2 linked regions of the Cohnella herbarum genome follow. The protein of the gene in region 2 interacts with the protein of the main gene of each other region in a pairwise test. Links are inferred from orthologs where the notes say so. Each region holds a gene or a part of one and is shown on either strand. Other genes may lie near its edges.

The links. Proteins that work in one complex are often made in the same cells at the same time.
Region 1: the proteins of mntR (region 2) and HH215_RS26020 interact in binary tests that used the Escherichia coli proteins (3 or more experiments, as listed by UniProt). The link is inferred for Cohnella herbarum from one-to-one orthologs.

What each region holds. Positions count from the first base shown.
Region 1 is NZ_CP051680.1:6,086,647-6,094,288, forward strand. Bases 2,695-5,626 are described here. They hold HH215_RS26020 (methionine ABC transporter ATP-binding protein), read left to right. Parts: upstream 2,695-3,613; coding sequence 3,614-4,639; downstream 4,640-5,626. Other genes in these bases: HH215_RS26015 (LLM class flavin-dependent oxidoreductase), read right to left, coding at 2,695-3,271; HH215_RS26025 (methionine ABC transporter permease), read left to right, coding at 4,629-5,291; HH215_RS26030 (MetQ/NlpA family ABC transporter substrate-binding protein), read left to right, coding at 5,345-5,626. Outside these bases: HH215_RS26005 (mandelate racemase/muconate lactonizing enzyme family protein), read left to right, coding at 1-411; HH215_RS26010 (M20 family metallopeptidase), read right to left, coding at 520-1,722; more of HH215_RS26015, read right to left, coding at 1,886-2,694; more of HH215_RS26030, read left to right, coding at 5,627-6,322; HH215_RS26035 (acyl-CoA dehydrogenase family protein), read left to right, coding at 6,488-7,642. UniProt on the Escherichia coli protein: Part of the ABC transporter complex MetNIQ involved in methionine import. Responsible for energy coupling to the transport system. It has also been shown to be involved in formyl-L-methionine transport.
Region 2 is NZ_CP051680.1:776,440-784,026, forward strand. Bases 3,135-6,011 are described here. They hold mntR (transcriptional regulator MntR), read left to right. Parts: upstream 3,135-4,300; coding sequence 4,301-4,723; downstream 4,724-6,011. Other genes in these bases: splB (spore photoproduct lyase), read right to left, coding at 3,135-4,149; HH215_RS03135 (patatin-like phospholipase family protein), read left to right, coding at 4,894-5,856. Also shown: HH215_RS03105 (metal ABC transporter solute-binding protein, Zn/Mn family), read left to right, coding at 1-670; HH215_RS03110 (metal ABC transporter ATP-binding protein), read left to right, coding at 768-1,538; HH215_RS03115 (metal ABC transporter permease), read left to right, coding at 1,545-2,348; HH215_RS03120 (cytochrome c biogenesis CcdA family protein), read left to right, coding at 2,368-3,075; more of splB, read right to left, coding at 3,079-3,134; HH215_RS03140 (hypothetical protein), read left to right, coding at 6,033-6,338; HH215_RS36945 (WYL domain-containing protein), read left to right, coding at 6,326-6,484; HH215_RS03145 (DUF1801 domain-containing protein), read left to right, coding at 6,539-6,958; HH215_RS03150 (hypothetical protein), read right to left, coding at 7,020-7,331; HH215_RS03155 (DUF1385 domain-containing protein), read right to left, coding at 7,402-7,587.

The sequences.
Region 1 (7,642 bases), 5.3 Mb from region 2 along the record:
CGTTTGATCGATAAACGAGCTTGCGCGTGTTTTCTTGTCTATCCGTCCGAGGCCGGAGGAATCTTGAAAGCGAAGCAAATTGTCGATCTGGCAAACCACGCCGGTATCTGGTGCGTAACCGGAAGCTGGGCGGAAACCGGTATTGGCACTATGGGCAATGTCCATTTCATTTCGTCTTCACGCAACTTCCCGTTTGCCAACGATACGCATTTAAATTTCATGACCGGCGATCTGCTGCGGGAGCCGATCATCTTTAATCGGGGGACAATCACGGTTCCCGACCGTCCCGGGTTCGGCATCGATTTGGATATCGCCAAGCTGGACCATTTCGGCAATCATTTTAAGAGGGAAATGGTTTTCTATGACCCGGAGGATCCCCAATTCCAGCCTCGAATTGGGCAGATTTTGTAGCTTTCTCTACCAGCTTATAAACAAAGCCCCGTCCTCATTCGGACGGGGCTTTACTATCCCCCCAAAAATGCAGCCAGATTGCAGCCGACGGCTTTTTTGGAGGTCACCTTATTGTGCTGCCTGATTATTGAGGTTAAATTCTGCTGTTACCGATGCAAGAAGCTCGGGATCGATAATGAGCTCCAACCCTGTTAAGGCCAAAGCTTTAGCGCCGATAAGCAACGCTTCATCCCCTCTGCTTGATCCTGCCGCTTCACGGAAATCAGGCGTGTGAGGAGTCAGATCGTCGGGACCGATCTTGATATAAGGATGGGCTGTCGGAACGACTCGGCTGACGTTTCCGGCGTCGGTCGAGCCCACGCCCGATTTCTGCTCATAGACGATGGTTTCGCCTAACGATTCGAGATGTTTGCCGACGATTTCGTCCAGCGGGCGGTTCAAAACAAAGTCGTGCACTTCATTTTGGAACCTTTCGATCTTTACCGTACTTCCGGTTGCCAGAGCGGCGGCTTCAGCGATATTACGTACCTTCTCGGAGACGGCTTCCGTACGTTCCCACGTGCTTGCCCGGATGAAGAATCGCGCAGAGGCATACTCCGGAATAATGTTCGGCGCATCTCCGCCGTGAGTAATGATGCCGTGAATCCGGACATCGGTAGGCAACTGCTGCCGTAAAGCGTTAATGCCGTTGAACAATTGGATAACCGCATCCAGCGCGTTAATCCCTTGTTCCGGCGCTCCCGCGGCATGGGACGCTTTTCCGAAAAATCGAAAATCGAGCGGTTCTAATGCCAAGCTTGATGACGACAGGCGCGTTGTACCGAGCGGATGGATCATCAACGCCGCGTCGATCCCTTCAAACAAGCCGTGTTTGACAAAGCTCCCCTTTGCGCTGCCGTTCGGACCGCCCTCCTCGGCGGGCGTTCCGAATACAAACACTTCACCGCCGGTTACGTCAATTACGCGTGAAAGCGCAATGGCGGCCGCTGTGCTTGTTGTGCCGATGATGTTATGGCCGCAAGCGTGTCCAAGACCGGGGAGAGCGTCGTATTCAGCGAGAAAACCGATTTTAGGTCCTTGTTTTGACGATGCTTTACGGGCAACAAACCCTGTTTCATGGCCGGCAACATCGCGGGTTACTTCGAAGCCCGCGTTCTGCAAAATGTCCGTTAATGTCTTAGAGGCGAAATATTCCTGATTGCCAATCTCCGGATTCGCATGGATACGATGGCTAGTGTCGATATAAAGTGATTTTGCGTCGTCGATGTGCTGTAAGATTTGGGTTTTCCATGTCTCTAGGGCAGTGCTCATCTAAACCGGCCTCCTTGAATTCATGCACTGAATAAAAAAAAGAACCCTATACGCAGCGAATTCGCTCGAATAAGATACCTTCAGTGGTCTGATGGGTAAAATGTATTAAAACCAAGTAATTACATGGGATATATGAGGATAATAACGGTTATTTGTGCTGCCGTCAACCGTCTTGCGAAATTCCCCTCCTAAGATTCGCGCCCGGGTGACCGGCCGGAAGCAAGCGTTGGCCTTCTCCGAACAGCTTTTCACGGAAGGTTCCCGGCTCGTACTCGGTTTTGTACACCCCTCGTTTCTGAAGCTCGGGCACGACCAGATCGACGAAATCGATCAAGCTGCCAGGAGTAATCATATGCGTCAAGTTAAACCCGTCGACACCCGCCGCCTCGAAATAACTTTGAATGCCGTCCGCCACTTCTTGCGGATTACCGACGATCGACATCTTGCGTCCGGGCCGTTCGAATCCGTTCAGCACCTCGCGAACGGTTAATTTCTTCGGATTGTCTTTCGTCAAGGATGCCGCTCTGGACTGTCCGTGTTCCGTGTGCTTGTATTCAAAAGAGGTGTCCAAATCGGAGTATTGGGAAAGATCGTATCCGGTAGATCCTCCGTATTGCGCCTTGGCCGCTTCCGAGCTCCACAGGCTCGCATACTCCTCGTACTTCGCCTCGGCCTCCTTGGTCGTTTCCGCTACGACAACGTTCAGGAACGTAAAAGCTTTAATGTGATCCGGATTGCGTCCGAAAGATTCCGCGCGGTTCTTAATATCCTGAATATATTGCTTGGTCTGTGCCGGTGTCGGTCCCCCGACGAATATGCATTCCGCATGACGAGCCGCGAAGTCGCTTCCGCGCGGGGAGCCTCCGGCTTGATAAATAACAGGAGTCCGCTGAAGCGAGGGCTCGCTGAGATGGGGGCCGGGAACCCGGTAATACTTGCCTGCATGATTGATCTCATGAACCTTGGCCGGATCCGTGAACATGCGATTCTCCACATCGTGGACGATCGCATGATCTTCCCAGCTTGCCTCCCATAGCTTATATACGACATCAAGAAATTCGTCCGCCATTTCGTAACGATCATCGTGCTTCATCATCTCCTGCAACCCGAAATTTCGAGCGGCGCTTGGCAGATAGGACGTCACCACATTCCAGGCCAACCGCCCTTTTGTTAAATGATCCAGCGTACTCATTCTTCGGGCGTGTGCGTATGGATGCTCATAGGTTGTACTGACGGTTAGGGCAAACGACAAGTGTTTCGTTGCCTGCGCCATGATGGGAATAGCGAAGGCCGGATCATTGAGCGGAACTTGCACGGCATCGCGGACGGCGGCATCTCTGCTCTGCCCGTAGATATCGTAAATCCCGACGACATCCGCCAAAAAAACAGCATCGAACTTGCCGCGCTCAAGCAGCTGAGCCAGCTCCGTCCAATAGTCCAAATCTTTGTACCGGGATGTTCGAACATTGAGCGGGTGTTTCCATAGCCCATGCGAGTTGTGCATTGCGCTTGTCATGTCAAATGCGTTCATACGGATTTGTTTACTCATATCGATTCCCCTCAATGTTGAAATTGACGATACTCTATCATTTTTCCTTTTTGGGTGTCAAGAGAGGTAAAGACGCTCGCTTTTGCCCGTGAAAAAAAGGATTGACAACATCGTCCGGTTAGACTTAAAGTTTATTCCTAGACAGGTGACTGAACACTCAGAACTGTATTCCACTTCCAAGTGGCTCTGTTTTTCGGAGCGGAGGAGGCCAGTTCTGTGGGCGAAACCTCTTCCGAACGCGGGGGAGGTTTCTTTTATTTTTTATATCCGACTATTTGCATCTGTTTTATGAGTTTAATCTACGCATTCATTTGGTTGCATGCAGCAAAGGAGAGATCATCATTGATCAAATTTGAATCCGTCGGCAAAACGTTCGGTTCCAAGAACAAACCTATCCGCGCTGTCGAAGATGTCTCCTTAACGGTTGCGAAAGGAGAAATCTACGGTGTAATCGGTTATAGCGGAGCCGGGAAAAGCACTCTTCTTCGGCTCGTGAATTTGTTGGAGCGGCCTACGGAAGGCAGAATTCTCGTTAACGATCGCGACGTTACCGAAATTTCATCCAAGGAGCTTCGTCATCTGCGCAGGCGAATCGGGATGATCTTTCAGACGTTTAATCTTTTTAACTCCCGAACCGTATTCGGCAATGTAGCTTATCCGTTAAAACTGGGGCGTTATCCAAAGCATCAGCTCAAGCAAAGAGTCGAAGAGCTGCTTCGATTTGTCGGATTGGAGGACAAAGCGGATCAATATCCGGAACAGTTGTCCGGAGGGCAAAAGCAGCGGGTTGGCATCGCGAGAGCGTTGGCGACATCGCCTGACATTCTGATCTGCGATGAGGCGACCTCATCCCTTGATCCGGAGACGACCCAAGAGATTCTCAAACTGCTTAAAAAAGTAAACGAGGAGTACAGCATTACCATTCTCTTAATCACTCACGAAATGCACGTCATTCGAAGCATATGCGATCGTGTCGCGGTTATGGAGCAGGGGAGAGTCATCGAGGAGGGGAACGTATTCGATATATTCGCCCATCCGCAAAAACTAACGACCCGGAACTTCATCGGTTCCGTTCAGAACGACAAGCTTTCCCCTAAGTTGCTGGAAACGTTAAGAAGAGACCACAAAGGACGATTGTTTCGAATCATTTTCAAAGACGACACGGCTAGCGAGCCGATCTTGTCGAAAGCTACGAGAAAACACGATGTCGATTTTAACATCGTTTATGGCAGCATCAATGAGCTGCAAGGCAAATTGTTCGGCAGCCTGATCGTAGAGTTTATCGCGGAGAACGGCAAAATCGACGAAGTGATCAGCGAACTGGGAAGGACAGTCGAGCTCGGGGAGGTTATCGATCATGAAAGTTGATTGGAATACATTCTGGCCGCGCGTAGTCGAGGCGACCGGCCAAACCATCACAATGGTGTCGATCACTCTTGTTATTTCGAGTTTGTTCGGTTTGCTCATCGGGCTTCTGCTGTTCGTTACGCGCAAAGGCAACATTTTGGAAAACCGATTTGTTTTTATGGTATTGAATTTGTTTATTAATATCATCCGTCCGATTCCATTCATTATTTTCCTGGTGACGATCAGTCCCGTAACGCGATTCGTAATCGGTACGACCATTGGAACATGGGCGGCTATCTTCCCGATGGCTATCGTGGCTTCATTCGTCATTGCCAGAGTGGTCGAGAATAACCTGGTTTCTATTGATCCGGGCATTATCGAAGCGGCCAAAGCGATGGGGGCCAATTCGTTCCAGATTATATTCGGCGTTCTTGTCCTTGAAGCGCTGGGACCCCTGATCCTTGGTTTAACGTTCATAACCGTTGCGCTTATTGATTTCTCGGCAATGGCAGGAACGGTTGGGGGAGGTGGTTTAGGCAACTTGTCGATGACATACGGCTATCAGCGCTTCGATGGCTCGGTTATGCTAGTCACCATCGTTATCCTTATTCTTCTTGTACAGATTGCTCAGTTCCTGGGAAACCGAATCTCGCGCAAGTTTTTACGCCGGTAACCCGTGATCTTGTTTTCCAAACTAAAAAATATACGAAATGGAGCTGTATCTCAATGAAAAAACAAGCATGGCTTAGCTTAGTACTTGTCCTCGCATTCTTGGCGGTTACCGCTTGCGGCAACAAAAATTCCGGAAATAGCAATCCAGCCGCGGCACCGGAGAGCTCGGCGCCGGCATCCTCCGCCGCCGCGGAATCGCCTTCCCCGTCACCGTCTCCCGAACCCTCCAAAGAACCGATCAAAGTCAAGATCGGCGTAACCGGATCGGACGGACCGCAATGGCCGTTGTTTAAGGAAAAAGCGAAAGCGGAACTGAATATCGATATCGAGTTGATCGAGTTTTCCGATTACACCTTGCCTAACTTGGCATTGGCGAATAAAGAAGTCGACATTAACTCGTTTCAGCATTTGGCTTTCTTGAGCCAATTTAACGTGGAGCATAAGCTGGACATCGTACCGATCGGCTCAACCGTTGTAGCGCCGCTCGGTCTGTATTCCCAAAAATACAAAGCGGTGACCGAGATTCCGGATGGCTCCGAGATCGCCGTTCCCGACGATCCGTCCAATCAAGGACGCGGGTTGCTCGTGCTTCAACAAGCAGGACTGATCAAGCTGAAGGATAACCCTGGTTTGTTCGCTACTCCCGACGACATTGTCGAGAACCCGCACAAAATCAAGATTGTTTCGGTCGTCGCCCAACAAACTCCTCGCGTACTGCCGGACGTTGCAGCTTCTATTATTAACGGGGGGATTGCGGGGCAGGCAGGACTGAAATTAGCGGATGCGATTTTCCATGATGATCCTGAAGCCGAATCGACAAGACCCTATATCAATGTCTTTGCCGTTCGTAAGGAAGACAAAGATAACGCTAGTTACCTTGAACTTGCCAAACTCTATCAGCAGCCGGATATCGCGGAAGCCGTATTGAAGGATACGAACGGAGCTAGCTTCGTTACGAACATTCCGGTCGATCAGCTTCAACAAACGTTAGATCAATTGATCGAGAATATTAAAGCGTCGAATGCGAAGTAATTGAAACATCTGCAACTGGATTGAAGGCAATTACGGAGCCATAATTCACGCCAATTCCGACTCTCCTGCGGCTGCTTACCGGTAATTCTGCCGGAGAGCAGTCGCTTAGAGTCTATTTATTTGAAGGCAAACCGTCGAGTTGTGAAATCAGCAAGGAGGAGCAGAATGGGACATACCAAAGGCGTATGGGGCAGCAGCCCTTCGGACAGCTACGAACGGCTTGCGGATCGATTTAGGCACACTTTTCATCGAATCCGGGAAGGCTCCGTTCAGAGAGAGTTAAACCGTAAACTGCTTTACGAAGAAATCGGATGGTTGAAGGATATCGGCTTCGGAGCCGTACGGATTCCGAAGGAAAAAGGCGGGTTCGGCGCTACGCTTCCCGAATTCTTCAACCTGCTGATCGAATTGGCGGAGGCGGATTCAAACCTGCCGCAGGCGTTGCGAATTCATTTCGGCTTCGTTGAGAGAATCTTGGGTTTGCCGGACGGCGGGCAGCGGGATAGATGGCTAAAGCGGTTGGCGGACGGGGCTCTCATTGGCAACGCCCAGACGGAGACAGGAGAGTCGATAGTGGGCAGCTACGCCACAACATTATCCACGAGAGAGGAGCGCTTGAAGCTAACCGGAGTGAAGTATTATTCGACGGGTACGATTTATGCCGATTGGATCGTCGTGGGAGCGACTAACGAAGAAGACGAAATCGTGACGGCGATCGTACCGGCGACGGCGGAAGGAGTCGACATTGCGGACGATTGGGCAGGATTCGGCCAGACGCTTACGGGCAGCGGTACGACGACGTTTTCGGATACGCCGGTAGACAAGGACGAAGTGCTGAGCCGCGAATCGTATCCGAAATACGGGACGGCATTCGTCCAGATGGTTCATCTCGCGACATTGGCGGGTATTGCCAGAGCGGCCGCGAGGGATGTCTCGGCGGCGGTTGCGGAGCGCCGGAGAACGTTCTCGCATGCGTCAGCGGCCCGTTCTGCCGAAGATCCGCAAGTGCTTCAGGTCGTTGGGCGAGTGCACAGCCAAGCGTATGCCGCGGGAGCGATTGTATTGAAGGCGGCAGAAGCCCTGCAGAGAGTATGCGACTTAGAAGAGACGGCCGGCGATACGGAGTATGAGGATAAGGTGAAAGACGAGGCCGATGTCGAAGTATCGCAAGCGCAGACTGTCGTTACTGGACTAACGCTGGAGGCCGTTTCCTCCATCTTCGACGCGCTCGGCGCCTCGGCCACCGCCCGTTCGAAGGGAATGGATCGCTATTGGCGCAACGCCCGGACGATCGCTTCGCACAATCCTCTAATCTACAAA
Region 2 (7,587 bases):
CGATTTTCTTCATGGTTTAGGCTCCGACAGCAAAGTCATAACCGTGGAAGCCAGTAAAGGGATTTCGCTTATTCAAGGAAATCCTGAGCATGAAGAGGGCCATGAAGATGAGCATGACGCCGAGGAAGAGCACGGGCATTCCGATCTCGGGGTCGATCCTCATACATGGGTCAGCCCGCGTTCGGCGTTGGTCATGGCAGCTAACATTCGCGATGCGTTCGTTCAAGCAGACCCTGCCAACGAAGCGGAATACGAGCTGCGTTATGCGGATTTAGAGCAGCGCATCAAGCAACTGGACGACAAGTATACTCGGGAGCTTTCCGGATACAAGCGGCGCGATATCGTAGTATCCCATCAAGCTTTCGGCTACTTGGCCCGCGACTACGACTTGAATCAGATCGCGATCATGGGCCTCTCGCCGGAAGCGGAGCCGAGATCGCAGGATCTGCTTGCGATTGCCCGATACGTGAAGGAGCACGAAATTCCGTATATTTTCTTCGAGGAGCTTGTCTCCGAACAGTTGGCCAACACGTTGGCGAGCGAAGCCAAAGTCGATACGCTCGTGCTTAATCCTTTGGAAGGGTTAACTCCCGAACAACAAAAAGCCGGGGAAAACTACTTCACCCTCAGCGAACGAAACCTGCAAAACTTGCAGAAGGCTCTTCAGTAATCTAACATAGAAGAGATATGAGGCGGGCGGAAGCACGCATAGAAGCAAGTATATCATCATGCACGAACGCGATAAAAAGAGAAGGGGAGGGCCCTCCATGAACACGAGCGCGGATTTGCAACAGGCGGGATGCCATCAGGAGATCATCCGGCTGGACGGAGTGTCTTTCTCCTTCGACTCCCAAGTCATCCTGTCGGATGTTTCCTTTAAGATCATGGAACGGGATTTCGTCGGTTTAATCGGATCCAACGGAGCCGGGAAGACGACGCTGCTGAGGATGATCGTAGGATTAACGCGTCCTCAGAGCGGCAGTATTTCTTTGTTCGGGACTCCGGCGGAACGGTTTAAAGATTGGAACCTGATCGGTTACGTTCCGCAAAGAAACCATTTCAACCCGTTATTTCCCGCGACGGTCAGGGAAGTCGTTATATCCGGATTGTACGGCCGCAAGAAGCTGTTCCGGAGAATATCGAGCGAAGATGCCGGCCGATGCGAGGACGCCTTGGGAGCGTTGAAAATCCAAGACCTCGCCGATAAGAGAATCGGAGCGCTATCTGGCGGCCAGCAACAACGCGTCTTTCTTGCTCGTGCGCTGATCAATAATCCTAAGCTCCTTATTTTGGACGAGCCTTTGTCGGGAATCGATATCGAGACGCAGACGAACTTTTTTCACATGATCAAACACATGCACCAACGGCACAACATTACGTTCTTGATGGTTTCCCACGACATGGATATGGTACGTTCTTATTTGGGACAGGAGCCGAAAGAAAGAAGCGGCAAGCTGTCGTTCTACGTCCGTCATTCTCACGATCTGGAAAATTGCGAAGGCACGGATTTGCTGCACTCCCTGCGGAAAGAAGGTTAGACAAGCTTGGATATTTTGACGGCTGAATTTTTTCAGAGGGCTTTGATCGGGGGCGCTCTGATCGCGGTGACGGCTCCGCTCATGGGGCTGTTTCTCGTGTTGAGAAGGTTGGCGATGATCGGAGATACGCTCGCTCACGTCAGCATCGCCGGGGTCGCGCTCGGATTTTTGATTGAAGTGTACCCTGTGGCGGTCGGGTTAGTGTTCGCGATATTGGCGTCGTTCGCCATAGAAATGCTGCGCCGCATGTATCGAACTTATGCCGAATTATCGATCGCGATTATTATGTCCGGAGGAATCGCCTTAGCTTCGTTGCTGTTTACGATGGGAAAGGGCTTTAATTTAGATGTAACCTCGTATATGTTCGGCAGTATTTATACGCTTGACCGTACGGATTTATTGGTTATCGCCGCCGTAACCGTCATTGTTCTCACAATGGTGCTTATACATAAGAAAGAGCTTTTCCTACTCACCTTTGACGAGGATGCGGCGGCGGTTAGCGGGTTGCCGGTCAAATATTTCAACATTATGCTGAGTATTTTGACGGCGCTAGTGATCAGCGCTTCGATCAAGATCGTCGGCGCATTGCTAGTCTCCGCGCTACTGACGATTCCGGCTGCTTGCAGCCTTGCGTTGTCGCGCAGTTTCAAGTCGGCGATCATTCTGGTCGTCATCATCGGCGAGCTCGCCGTACTGGCGGGCTTATGGTTCGCCGGCGTTTGGAATTTAGCTCCGGGAGGCACGATCGTGCTTCTGTTGATCGGCATTCTGGCGGTATCGATCATGACGAAACGTATTATTCGGGCTTAGCCCGTAGGAGGACATCGATTTGGCAGACGTTAACGTGGGAATCGCCTTCGCTGCAGGGCTCGCTTCCTTCATCTCCCCTTGCTGCTTGCCGCTCTATCCTGCTTATCTTTCTTATATTACCGGCGTATCCGTTAATCAGATCAAGACCGATACAAGCCGCAGCATGCGGTTTAAGACGATGAGCCATACTTTTTTCTTTATTCTCGGATTTTCGGTCGTCTTTTTCGCGCTTGCCTATGGGGCCAACGTGTTCGCCGACGTCTTCCGCGACTATCAGGATACGATCCGCAAAATATCGGCAATCTTCATCGTACTGATGGGACTTTTTCTAATGGGGATATTCCAACCGCATCTTCTCATGAAGGAGCGTAAGCTGAATATGAAATGGAGACCGGCCGGTTACTTGGGCTCCTTCGTATTCGGAATAGGCTTCTCGGCGGGGTGGTCCCCTTGCGTTGGCCCGATTCTAGGCTCTATCCTATTGCTGGCTGCCAGTAATCCCGGTACTTGGGCGGGACTCACGACCGCGTATTCGTTAGGATTTGCGCTTCCGTTCTTCGTGCTTGCCTTCTTCCTGGGCTCGACGAGATGGATTTTGAAATATTCCAGCCTGCTGATGAAGATCGGCGGAGCGATCATGATCTTGATGGGTATTCTTCTCTTTACCGATAAGATGACTTCGATCACGATTTATTTGCAATCCATTACGCCGGCTTGGCTCGGTTAATCATTAGGTGAAGTATTCGAGCTTCGCGTTCGGAAAATGTTCGAAAATGCGCTCCGTGATGAATTCGCGGAGCGCTTCCGCTTGTTCGTCGGGATAGACGTATTTGTGCTGTCCCCAGCGGCCCCATTTTTTCTTCCGCTTCGCTTCGTCCATTTCGAGCTTCGTTTTCGGATATCTTTTTTCGATTATCGTTTTGGCCGTCTTCGTAAACCGATGCTGAATGAGCTCGAACGTTAAATCGCGCGTTGCATCGGGAGGGAGTGCTTGCGATAGTTTCTCCAACAGCTCCGCGTAACCTTCCTCCCAGCCGTCGTACCAGATGATGGGGGCGATGATGAAGCCTAAAGGATATCCTGCCCGGCCGATCTTGCCAGCGGCTTCGATTCTCTCGTGAAAGCGGGACGTAGCGGGCTCGAAGTTGCGAATGACGTAATCGGCGTTAACGCTGAAGCGAATGCGGGTATTGCCATTATGCTTAAGCGGAAGCAGCGAATCCACATGATGGAATTTCGTCACGAAGCGAAGACGGCCGAGCGGCTGGTCTGCCATGAACGTGATCGCGTCGGCTAAGGAGCCCGTGAGATGCTCGAGACCGATAGGATCCGACGTACAAGCGGCTTCGAATCGCGTGATTTCGGGCGAACGTTCCTCGATGTATTTTTTGGTCGCATCAAGGATATCGTCCATATTGACGTATACTCGAATGTACGGCTTGGCTCCCAGCGTCGTTTGTAAATAGCAATAATGGCAATGTCCCATGCACCCGGTCGCGAGCGGCATCGCATATTCCGCGGACGGCTTGGATGTGTCGAATTTTAAGGTTTTCCTAATTCCGACGACAAGGGTGCGTTTGGAAATTTTATATTGTTCAAGCTCCGAATCTCCCGGCAAATTCGTAATCCGGTTGTGCGAGGTCGTCATTCGGTACGGGAGCCCTCGTTCCTTGACCCAATCGAGAATGCGCCGGCCTTTCGGGTAGTCCAGAGCAGACGGCTCGAAGTAAACAAGCTCTGGTACGAATAAGGCGGTTTCTTTCCCGGCGCGAGTCGGCAATTCAATTGGAGTTTTGCTCATCAGGTTTTGCCTCCTTAGGATGATTGGCTGCTTAGTCCGCATTGTTCAAACTATTATGCGATATCGGGTCGTCTCCGATTCTTTTCGACAGTTCGGACTTGCTCAGCCCCTATGGCTCAGTGTATGATATTGGAGGAAAGGGGGACTTGCGTTGCCAACCCCAAGCATGGAAGATTATTTGGAACGGATCTATCGGTTGATTGAAGAGAAAGGGTACGCCCGGGTCTCAGATATCGCCGAGGGGCTGGAAGTGCATCCTTCATCGGTCACGAAAATGATCCAGAAGTTGGATAAGGACAGCTATTTAATTTACGAAAAATACAGAGGCCTTGTCTTAACGAACAAAGGGAAGAAGATGGGAAAACGGCTCGTAGACCGTCATCTGCTTCTGGAGAACTTCCTGCAGATCATCGGAGTCCAGGAAGATAAGATTTACGGCGACGTTGAAGGAATCGAACATCATCTAAGCTGGGATTCCATAACGTGCATCGAAACGTTAGTCGAATATTTCAATCGGGATCCTTCCCGCGGCGAAGAATTAAGCAAATTACGCGCCGAGCTGGATAACGACTGAGTCGCAAAGTACATAGCTACAATGCCAAAGCTGCTTTCCTGCGGATGTTCCGCGGGATAAGCGGCTTTTTTAATTGTGTTAGAGTGAAAATTCGGCGCATATGGATTTAATCGAGAGCGAATGGAAGCGAAGTGGGCGCGGGCAAGAAGCACGGCGGGAGGAGATTGTCCATGCAGACGACTCCGGTTAATGCGGTGTTCGAGGGCGGAGGCGTGAAAGGGATATCGCTTACAGGCGCTGTATATGCGGCGGAAAAGTGCGGCGTTATTTTTAATCGGGTCGCTGGCACTTCCTCGGGAAGCATAATCGCTGCATTGATCGCAGCCGGGTATCGAGCGGAAGAGATGAAGGAAATTATCGAGAAGAAGCCCTTCAAGACTTTGTTGCGACGGAATCCGATTTTCGATATCAAATTGATCGGGCCGGCCGTCAGGTTATGGCTGTGCAAAGGATTGTATTCGGGAGACGCAATAGAACAGTGGATCGCGAGCGTTCTAGCGGAGAAGGGAATTAAGACGTTCGGGGATTTGCCGAACGGCAAGTTAAGAATCGTCGCTTCGGATATTACGAACGGAAGATTGATCGTATTGCCTCAAGACATCGTTCATTATGGAATCGCTCCGGAATCGTTTCCGGTTGCGAAGGCCATACGAATGAGTACGAGCATACCTTATTTTTTCGATCCGGTTATCCTGAAGCAACCGGCTAAGGAACGCAAGAAAAATACGGTGCGTACGAAGTTTTCATACGTCGTTGACGGAGGGCTTCTTAGTAATTTTCCATTATGGTTGTTCGAGGACAATGTGCCGGCGGAGTCGCGCATCCCCGTCATCGGCTTTCAGATGGTCGGTCGCTCGGATACTCAACCTCACCCGATCTCGGGACCGGTGTCGATGTTCCAAGCGATGTTCGAAACGATGCTAAGCGCCCATGATGAACGGTACATCGAGAAGCATAATGCCATTCGCACGATCAAGATCCCGACTCTCGGGGTAAGCACGACTCAATTTAATCTGACCCCGCAAAAGAGCTTAGAGCTGTATCAATCCGGAATCGCGGCAGGGGAGAAGTTCTTCCGTAGCTGGGACCGCAAGCTTGGCACTCTCCGAGTATCGATATCGAAAAGTCCGTAAAAGAATTACATGATCCATCCAACTGACCGCACCAACCCTCAACGAAACCCTTCTTAGGATGGGTCTTTTTTTTATGTTAAAATGGTTTTGGTTTCGCACTGATCCATCGTGATGGAGGGTACATATTATGAAACTGGAAAGGCTCTTATCCCCAGGGAACGAACGGAGGCATCGGATTGGCGGATGGCTACCGCTTAGACAGCAATGTGCTGACCAATGATGAGCTCGCTGCCATCGTCACAGCCCTGCGCAGCATCTCCACCTCATACGAAAAAGATCAGCATCAGCAACTGATGGAGAAGATTCAAAGCGTAATCCCGCACGCATACTCCGAACAATTCCTGCATAAGACAAATCGCGTGCTGATCGACTTCTCGCCCTGGGCCGGCAACGAATGGCTTCAACCAAAACTACAGTTGCTCGAGGAATCGGTAGATAGCTGTCAAATAACGAGATTCAACTATACCAAATGCCGCAGGTGAAATGTCACACCGTATTGTCGAGCCCTCATACTCTCATTCTCAAGGGAAAGCAATGGTACCTGAAAGCCTACTGTCTGGAGAAAGAACAGTTCCGGCTGTTCAAAAGTGGACATGAGGAGATCAGCTCAAAGTTTTCGCCCCCATGACTTACCGACCGATTTATACTTAGATAAGAAAAAATAAGGGAAGGAATGATCTGTTTGCGGGCGATCGACAACACGAAGGTGGCAGCAGTATTCGACCATTACCCGGAACACATTCAGAAGAAATTGTTGTTTCTTCGCCAATTAATTCTGGATACTGCAGCAGAGACAACAGGCATTGATACAGTGGAAGAGACACTAAAATGGGGTGAACCTAGTTACATCGCAAAAAGGGGGAGTACAATCAGAATAGACTGGAAAAAGTCAACCCCACATCGATATGCAATGTATTTTAACTGCAATACGAAGCTGGTCGACACATTCAAGGAGCTTTATAGAGAAAAATTCAACTATGAAGGCAATCGGGCGATTGTGTTCGATGAAAACGAAGAAATACCAGTAGATGAATTAAAACAATGCATTTTATTGTCTCTCACTTACCATACCCGAAAACATCTTCCAATGCTGGGCATATGATTAATTAGAAAAAAACCGCCTCCGCGACAGGAATACACTCCTGCGTCGGAAGCGGTTTTTGTTAATGGTAGCGAGGCGGCTCGTCGTCTTTGTTTTTGCGTCCTTCAATGACGGTGAACGGCGATGAGCGCCGTTTGTCGGGTTTGGCGGCGGCTCGTCGTATATCTGGCCGTGCGCCGCGAACTGAAGTGCGGCCGCGATTCGGAATGCTCTTCCACCGGGATGGCGGAAACTTATACAGCAGGAATACGATGGCGACAAGGGTTAGAGGAATCAGCCAAGAATCGACGGAGCCTTGCAACAATCTTGAAGCCAAACCGATGGCCATGAATACGAGTACGACGGCAAACCAAGGTTGGATTCGGTTTCTCATACTCATCATCCTCCTCCTGTGAGACGAATTATGCAACGCGCCCCAAGCGAATCTTTATCGTGCGGTAAATCTAAGCTTGTTTGGCAAGAGCGATCGCCGGATTGATCTGACGATCCAATTCTCTCATACGGTTGAACGACGCGATCGATACGGCTACTTGATCGTCGTTCGGTTCTTTGGTCGTGAGCAGTTGAAGCCACAATCCCGGAGCTCCCAACCACTTCAGTACCGGTATATCCCGGAGAGCGTTCGTCCA